One region of the Streptomyces finlayi genome, then DNA from elsewhere that is predicted to be linked to it. Evidence: riboswitches for the same ligand, from Rfam matches in the RefSeq annotation. Region 1 holds a riboswitch; the other holds the start of a gene.
What was found. Region 1 has a riboswitch for S-adenosylmethionine ahead of F0344_RS27555 (aminotransferase class V-fold PLP-dependent enzyme). Riboswitches for the same ligand answer to the same signal wherever they lie in the genome.
Positions count from the first base shown of each region.

Region 1 (4,405 bases):
ACCTGTGGGCCACGCACTTCCACCTGTCGATCAACGCCATCACCTGGTTCGTGCGGATCGCGTTCTTCGTGGCTCCGGTCATCGCGTTCATCGTGACCAAGCGGATCTGCCTCGGCCTCCAGCGCCGCGACAGGGACAAGGTGCTGCACGGACGCGAGTCCGGCATCATCAAGCGCCTGCCGCACGGTGAGTTCGTCGAGATCCACGAGCCGCTCAGCCCGGGCCAACTGCACACGCTGACCGCGCACGAGCAGTACACGCCGGCCGAGATCGGCCCGGCGGTCGACGAGAACGGCGTCAAGCGCAAGGTCTCTCCGGTGGAGAAGCTGCGTATCAAGCTCAGCAAGGGCTACTACGGCGAGGACAACCAGATCGCCAAGCCCACCGCCGAGGAGTACAAGGAGATCACCAGCGGCCACGGCCACCACTGATCACCTGAACCGATCGCCACAGCGAGAGCCCCGTCCATCGAGTGGACGGGGCTCTTTGCCGCCTCCCGGGCTGGATAAGGTGGAGCCGATCCCTTATCGGCTGTGGACCCCAGGAGCGGACCATGAACGTTGTGACCCCGGACGGCGGCGACAGCGTGGCGGCTCGTTCCTGGCCGGGCGTGCTGAACCCGCTGCTGCGCGGCGAGAACCTCACATCGGACGACACCGCGTGGGCCATGGACCGCATCATGAGCGGTGAGGCGACCGACGCGCAGATCGCCGGTTTCGCCGTCGCGCTGCGCGCCAAGGGCGAGACGGTCGACGAGGTCACCGGGCTCGTACGGACCATGTACGCGCACGCCAACACCATCCACGTTCCGGGCCGTACGGTCGACATCGTGGGCACCGGCGGCGACCTGGCCAAGACGGTCAACATCTCCACCATGTCGGCGATCGTCATCGCGGGAGCCGGCGCGAAGGTCGTCAAGCACGGCAACCGCGCCGCCTCCTCGGCGAGCGGGGCGTCCGACGTCCTGGAGAAGCTGGGCGTCAACCTCGAACTGACGCCGCAGCGGGTCGTGCAGGTCGCGGAGGAAGCGGGCATCACCTTCTGCTTCGCCGTGAAGTTCCACCCCGCTCTGCGGTACGCGGCCAAGGCCCGCAGGGAACTCGGCGCGCAGACCACGTTCAACATCCTGGGCCCGCTCACCAACCCGGCCCAGGTCCGCGCCCAGGCGGTCGGCGTCGCCGACCTCCGGATGGCGCCCATCGTGGCGGGTGTGCTGGCCGACCGCGGCAACTCCTCGCTGGTCTTCCGCGGCGACGACGGCCTCGACGAGCTGACCACCACGGCGACGTCACGGGTCTGGGTGGTACGGGACGGTGCGGTGCGCGAGGAGGCGTTCGATCCGCGTGACGTCGGCCTGCGGCTGGTGCCCGTGGAGGCGCTGCGCGGCGCCGACGCCTCGTACAACGCGGATGTCGCCCGCCGGCTGCTGGACGGCGAGACCGGTCCGGTGCGCGACGCGGTCCTGCTCAACACCGCCGCGGCGCTGGTCGCCCTGGACGCGGGGCCGGGCACGCTGAACGAGCAGATCGCCGCCGGGATCGTACGGGCCAATGAGTCCATCGACTCCGGTGCGGCCAAGCGCGTACTGGAGCGCTGGGTGGCGGCCAGCAACGCCTGACCAGGGCGGCAGACGCAAGGCGCGGTCCGGATGCCGGACCGCGCCTTGCGTCTGTGCGTACGTGTGGCAAGATGCTGCGCAGGTCATGAGTGACAGCGAATAGGCCCCGGCTCGCTGTCCGGCAACCCTCCGTCCGTGGCGGGGTGCCCCGGGTGAAGACCAGGCCGCAGGCAGCGAGGTCTGCGGCAAGCGCGGGCCCCTCGGCATCTGTGCATGCCAACCCCCGGGGTCCTGGTCCCTAGGGAGCCCCTTGTGAGCAAGCGAATGCGTTAGGGCTCCAGAAGGGTCTTGAAGACCCCTGGCCCTCCTCCGCGCACCTCCTTCTTCTCCTGCGCTGCCGGCGTACGCCTCGGCGCGCGGAATTCGCCTGCCTGTTACGGGAGTTCGCCATGTCTGTCTCCGCCGCTGCCCTCGACCGGCCCATTTGTGCATCGCTGCCGGTTCTGGGCAAGGACGTCACCGTTCCACTCGTTACGGGGGGCGAAGTGGCGTATGCCGCCCTCGACTACGCGGCCAGCGCCCCGGCACTCCAGCGGGTGTGGGACGACGTCGCCGCGTACGCCCCGTACTACGGCAGCGTCCACCGGGGCGCCGGCTACCTCTCGCAGCTCTCCACGGATCTCTTCGAGAGCAGCCGCAGGACCGTCGCGGAGTTCCTCGGCTGCCGGGCCGACGACCAGGTGGTCTTCACCCGTTCGACGACCGACTCCCTCAACCTGCTCGCCGCCGCGCTCCCCGCGGACTGCGAGGTGTTCGTCTTCGAGACCGAGCACCACGCCTCGCTGCTGCCCTGGCGCGACGCCCGCGTGACCTGCCTCGACGCCCCGCGCACGCCCGGGCAGGCCGTCGAGTCCCTGGAGCGGGCGCTCGTCGGGCGCCGCCCCAACGGCCCGGCGCTGGTCTGCGTCACGGGTGCCTCGAACGTCACCGGTGAGCTGTGGCCGGTCAGGGAGCTGGCCGCCGCCGCCCACGCCCACGGTGCCCGGATCGTGCTCGACGCCGCGCAGCTCGCCCCCCACCACCCGGTGGACATCACGGAGCTGGACGTCGACTGGGCCGCCTTCTCCGGACACAAGCTGTACGCGCCGTTCGGCTCGGGAGTCCTCGCGGGCCGCGCCGACTGGCTCCAGGACGCGGAGCCGTACCTCGCGGGCGGCGGCGCCTCCCGCAAGGTCGCCCGGCGCACCGACGGCGGCGTGGACGTGGAGTGGCACACCACCGCGGCCCGCCATGAGGCCGGTTCGCCCAATGTCATCGGTGTCTACTCGATCGCTTCCGCCTGCAAGGCGCTCACCGAGGCGGGCTTCGGCACCCTCGTCGCCCGTGAGCAGCACCTCGTCTCGGTGGTCCGTGCCGGACTCGCCGAGGTCCCGGAGGTGCGGGTGCTCTCCCTGTTCGGCGATGACGCCCCGCGGGTCGGCGTCATCTCGTTCGTCGTCGAGGGCTGGAACAGCTCGCACTTCGCCGCCGCGCTCTCGGCGGAGTACGGGATCGGCGTCCGGGACGGACTCTTCTGCGCCCACCCGCTGGTGCGGACGCTGCTGGGCGGCGAGGCGCGGGACCCGGGCGAGTGCGGTGCGCCGGAGTCCGAGCCGGGCGAGAAGTCCCTGAACGCGATCCGGGTCAGCTTCGGGGCCGGTACGCCGGACGAGCACGTCGAACGTTTCGTACGGGCGGTCAAGGAGCTCGTGCGCGATGGCGCCCGGTGGAGCTACCGCACGGAGGGCGGCCGCTGCGTCCCGGACCGCGGGACGGCCCAGGTCTGACAGCCGCGGCACACCGCCCGGGCACGGAACCGATACCCGTGCCCGGCCCGCGTGCCGCGTGAGGTCCTAGGCGTCCAGGCCGATCGCGAAGGCCGCTTCGAGGTCGTGCTGCGAGTACGTACGGAACGCGACATGCGTGTCGGTTCCCTCGACGCCCGGGATCTTGCTGATCCGGCCGGGGATGACATCGGCGAGATCGTCGTGCTTGGACACGCGGACCATGGCGATCAGGTCGTACGTACCGGTGACCGAGTAGACCTCGCTGACACTGTCCAGCGCGGCGATGGCCTCGGCGATCTCCGGAATCCGGTCCACGCTGGTTCTGATGAGCACGATCGCGGTGATCACGGCTGGCTTTCTCCCTCGGTGGCCGTGGCTGGAGACTTCACTCTAGCCCCACGGCGACAGCACACCCAGGCGCAGAGGAACCCGGCGGCGAAGCCCGCGACATGGGCGAGATACGCCACGCCCGGGCTGTTTCCCACGCTCTGCGCCGCCAGCCACTGAAGGGTGAACCAGAAGATCAGCACGATCCAGGCGGGGAAGCGCAGCGGCAGGAAGAAGAGGAACGGGAAGATGCTCGTGACCCGCACCTTGGGGAAGAGGCAGAGGAACGCGCCGAGTACCGCGGAGATCGCCCCGGACGCGCCGACCAGGGTCTGGTCGGATTCGGCGTGGGCCGCCGCGAAGACGAGCAGGGCCAGATACCCGCAGCAGAGGTAGAAGACGGCGAACCCGAGGTGGCCCATGCGTTCCTCGGCCATCGCGCCGAACACGTACAGGAACAGCATGTTGCCGAGCAGGTGCAGCCAGCTGCCGTGCACGAACAGCGCGGTGAGCGGGGTGAGAATCGCGTGCGCCGAGCCGCCCCACAGTTCGCTGGGGATCACGCCCCACCGTTCGAAGTACGCGGCCTGTGCGGCGAGCAGCCGGTCGGCCGTGCCGTAGGAGAGGTTGAACCCGGAGAGCGGGCTGATCAGGAAGACGGCGCAGCACAGCGCGATGAGCCCGTAGGTGACGG
Region 1 is NZ_CP045702.1:6,023,603-6,028,007, forward strand. It holds gene qcrB (cytochrome bc1 complex cytochrome b subunit) at 1-431, shown strand, start outside; gene trpD (anthranilate phosphoribosyltransferase) at 554-1,618, shown strand; SAM riboswitch class IV at 1,700-1,816, shown strand; gene F0344_RS27555 (aminotransferase class V-fold PLP-dependent enzyme) at 2,008-3,384, shown strand; gene F0344_RS27560 (Lrp/AsnC family transcriptional regulator) at 3,451-3,732, opposite strand; gene F0344_RS27565 (rhomboid family intramembrane serine protease) at 3,729-4,405, opposite strand, start outside.

Region 2 (4,405 bases), 2.7 Mb from region 1:
CGCGCTCGAGACCGCGCCGTGCCTCCTCATCGAACGCGATGATCTTGGCCATGTGAAGTGGTCCTCCCGGACAGGGGTGGATTTCTCCGGACCGAGAGGCGCCCGCGACGGACGGCCGGCGGCTGTGCGGTTCCTTGCCCCGCACAGCCTCCGAGCCTCACCGGCCCGGTCCAAGTTTCTGTCACTCTCACCTGGAGAGTGCTAACGCCAATGATTAGCACTCGACCCCTGCGAGTGCAAGCGTCCCCCTCGGGATGTGGACAAACAAACGGGCCGCAGGGGGGCGCGCGGAGGGGCTCGCCCTGCGTCCCCGGACGCCCCGAGGGGCCAGACACCCCGGCACGCACGGAGGGCCCGCACCCCTGGGGGTACGGGCCCTACGCGCGTGAGTGGTGTCGTTGGCCGACTGCGCCGAACTCAGCCGACGGCGAGCTTGACCATGTCTGCCTGCGGCCCCTTCTGGCCCTGCGAGATTTCGAATTCAACTCGCTGACCCTCTTCGAGGGTGCGGTACCCGTCCATCTGGATCGCGCTGTAGTGGACGAAAACATCCGCACCACCGTCGACCGCGATGAAGCCGTACCCCTTCTCCGCGTTGAACCACTTGACGGTGCCCTGAGCCATGTCCAACTCCCCTATTTCTGGCCCTTGCACAGGACCGCACTTCGCGGGCCCGGGTCAGAACTCACCCTCCGACAGGAGAGGGTGTGTGCGCCGGAACGCGTCGACCGCGGCCGAATGTATCTGCCCAACTGCCCTCTGCAACAGGTCAGTCGGACGAGAATTCTGGGCGCGACCGATCGCCCCTTTGTGGGGAACTTATGAGATTCCTGGGCAAGTCGGGCCTGACAAAGGTGACTTATGGCTCAAAGGGGTCGCACACTTTGGCTGCTTCTTATCGCGACCAGGCGCATTCTCATATGTCGCGTGGCACGGGCAGCGGAGGGGACTTCCCAACTCTACCGCGTCTAACCATCCAGAATTGCCCCCTCCGTTTCTCTCACGGAGGGGGCAACTGGGGGTGACGCTGTGAATGCCGGCGTACGGCGCCGGCCCGGCGGTCAGCCTCCGGCGACGGCCGGGATGATCGAGACGCCTGCACCGTCCGGGGTGGCCGCGTCCAGGCCACCCTCGAAGCGCACGTCGTCGTCGTTGACGTACACGTTCACGAAGCGGCGCAGCTTGCCCTGGTCGTCCAGGACGCGGGCGGCGATGCCCGGGTGGTTCTTCTCCAGGGAGTCGATCACCTCGGAGAGGACCTTCCCCTCGGCCGGAACCTCGGCCTGGCCGCCCGTGTAGGTGCGGAGGATGGTGGGGATGCGGACCTTGACGCTCATGGTGGGTGCCTTCCTTCGGTCTCGGGTGATCAGCTGGTGGCGAGGCCGGCCGCGCGGAACGCGTCCAGGCTCGGCCGGATCGTCGCGGTCGCCTGCGAGGTCGCGGCCACCGCGTCGAGCGTCTTGAGACCGTCTCCCGTGTTCAGGACGACCGTGGTCAGCGCCGGGTCGAGCAGACCCGCCTCGATCAGCTTCTTCGTCACGCCGACCGTCACGCCGCCCGCGGTCTCCGCGAAGATGCCCTCGGTCTGCGCGAGCAGCTTGATCGCCTCGACGATCTGCTCGTCGTTCACGTCCTCCACCGCGCCACCGGTACGGCGGGCGATGTCCAGGACGTACGGGCCGTCGGCCGGGTTCCCGATGGCGAGGGACTTGGCGATCGTGTTCGGCTTCTGGGGGCGCACGACGTCGTGACCGGCCTTGAAGGCCACCGACACCGGGGAGCAGCCCTCGGCCTGGGCGCCGAAGATCTTGTACGGCCTGTCCTCGACCAGGCCGAGCTTGATGAGCTCCTGGAGCCCCTTGTCGATCTTCGTGAGCTGCGAGCCCGAGGCGATCGGGATCACGAGCTGGTCGGGCAGCCGCCAGCCGAGCTGCTCGCAGATCTCGTACGCGAGGGTCTTGGAGCCCTCGCCGTAGTACGGACGCAGATTGACGTTGACGAAGCCCCAGCCCTCGCCGAGCGGGTCGCCGATGAGCTCGGAGCAGAAGCGGTTGACGTCGTCGTAGTTGCCCTCGATGCCGACCAGGTCACCGCCGTACACCGCGGCCATGACGACCTTGCCCTGCTCCAGGTCGTGCGGGATGAACACGCACGAGCGGAGACCGGCACGGGCGGCGGCGGCACCCACGGCGCCGGCGAGGTTGCCGGTGGAGGAGCAGGAGAGCGTGGTGAAACCGAAGGCACGGGCGGCCTCGACGGCGATCGCGACGACCCGGTCCTTGAAGGAGTGCGTCGGGTTCCCGGAGTCGTCCTTGACGAACAGGCCGCCGGTGACGCCCAGTTCACGGGCGAGGTTGTCGGCCTTGACCAGCTTGGTGAAGCCGGGGTTGAGGTTGGGCTTGTCCGCGACATCGGCGGGGACCGGCAGCAGCGGCGCGTAGCGCCAGATGTTGTCGGGTCCGGCCTCGATGCGCTTCTTCAGCTCGTCGGGAGAGCCGCTCGGCAGGTCGTACGCCACCTCGAGCGGCCCGAAACAGGACGCGCAGGCGAACAGGGGGCCGAGCTCGAAACGCTCGCCGCACTCACGACAGGAAAGCGCCGCGGCGGGACCGAGATCCACAGTGGAGGGGGTGTTCGTCGTTTCAGTCTGCACAGCCATGCTGGCGGAGGCCCTTTCTCCTCATCTTCCTCATGGCGAATTTCGCCACAAGACGGATTTGGCACCTTCCCCACCGTGACCTCGCGGTCGATGGGGGGGTTGCCGGGACTTCAACGGGCCGTTCCCTCAGTCCCTCTGGATGAGCGCTATGGCACTGGATCAGTGATCCAGGCGTTTGTTCGCGGGCGGACCCCGAGATGCGAGGGTCGTCCGCGTTGTTCAAGACTGTAACCGAAGCCTCGGACGGTTGAACCAGTCGTCCGAACCGCGAGATGGATCACACGCAGGGAGATTCGACGTGATCGAAGAGGTGGAGCGTTGGCTGACCAGGCGTTCCTGGTCGGCCGCCGATCGTCCGCTGGATCGCCTCGCGGCCGCCAGGTCCCGGGACCCCCACCGCGGCAGCATCAGCGTCGTCCTGCCCGCCCTCAACGAGGAGGCGACGGTCGGCGCCATCGTGACGACGATCCGGCGCGAGCTCATGGAGCGCGTGCCGCTGATCGACGAGCTGGTCGTCATCGACTCCGGATCGACGGACGCGACCGGGCGGGTCGCCACGGAGGCGGGAGCCCGGGTGGTCCACCGGGACGCGATCCTGCCCCGAATACCCACCCTCCCCGGCAAGGGCGAGGTCCTGTGGCGGTCACTGCTGGTCACGAGCGGCGAGATCGTCTGCTTCATCGACGCCGACCTGAAGGACTTCTCGGCGGACTTCGTCTCCGGGACCGTCGGCCCGCTCCTCACCGACCCCTCGGTCCAGTTCGTGAAGGCGATGTACGACCGACCGCTGGGAAACACCGCCGGTCAGGGCGGTCGTGTCACTGAACTGGTCGCACGGCCCCTGCTCAATCTGCACTGGCCGCAGCTGGCCGGCTTCGTCCAGCCGCTCGGCGGCGAGTACGCCGTACGGCGCTCCCTGCTGGAGCAGCTGCCCTTCCCCGTCGGCTACGGAGTGGAGCTGGGCCTGCTCATCGACTCGCTGCACCTGGTGGGACTGGACGCCCTGGCGCAGGTCGACGTCGGCATACGCAAACACCGCAACCAGGACAGTCAGGCGCTGGGCAGGATGGCGGCGACGATCTACCGCACCGCGCAGCTGCGGCTCTCCCGGGGCCACCTGGTGCGGCCGGTGCTCACGCAGTTCGAGCGGGGCGAGAACGGCTTCGTGCCGTGCACCTCTGCGGTCGATACGGAGGAGCGGCCTCCGATGCGGGACGTCGAGGAGTACCTGGTGCGTCGCGCGGCGTAATCGGTTCAGTCATAAAAGTCCCCTATATTTCACTTTTATGGCTTTTCCTCGACTGAGGGTCGCCGTGCGCCGGCTGCCCGGGTACGCCGCTGTCCTGCCCGTCCTCGCCGATACCGGCGGCACCAGCGAGCGGCTGTGGCTCCTCGGCGGCCTCGGGTTCGCCCTGACCGGGGCCGGGGCGGTCGCCCGCGCGGCGACGCGCGGGCGGGGGCGTGGACGCGACCACGGCTGAGGGCCCGGAGCACGGGCCCGTCCGGCCGGAGGCCGTACTCACGTTTGGGGGCTTCCGGAACGGGCTAGGTTCCGGTACATGGTCTCCGAGCACGCTGCCCAGGTTCTCGTCGCGTCCAACCGCGGCCCCGTGTCGTACACACAGGGCGAGGACGGCTCACTCACATCGAAACGGGGCGGAGGCGGACTGGTCTCCGGCCTCAGCGCGGTCGACGACAAACTGTGGGTGTGCGCGGCCCTGAGCGACGGCGACCGCGAGGCGGTCA
Region 2 is NZ_CP045702.1:3,324,735-3,329,139, forward strand. It holds gene groL (chaperonin GroEL) at 1-52, opposite strand, end outside; gene F0344_RS15290 (cold-shock protein) at 418-624, opposite strand; gene F0344_RS15295 (MoaD/ThiS family protein) at 1,062-1,337, opposite strand; gene thrC (threonine synthase) at 1,367-2,659, opposite strand; SAM riboswitch class I at 2,678-2,805, opposite strand; gene F0344_RS15305 (glucosyl-3-phosphoglycerate synthase) at 2,958-3,908, shown strand; gene F0344_RS15310 (hypothetical protein) at 3,946-4,140, shown strand; gene F0344_RS15315 (alpha,alpha-trehalose-phosphate synthase (UDP-forming)) at 4,219-4,405, shown strand, end outside.
Region 2: linked by a shared signal. The riboswitch ahead of thrC (threonine synthase) and the one ahead of F0344_RS27555 (aminotransferase class V-fold PLP-dependent enzyme) in region 1 are both predicted to bind S-adenosylmethionine.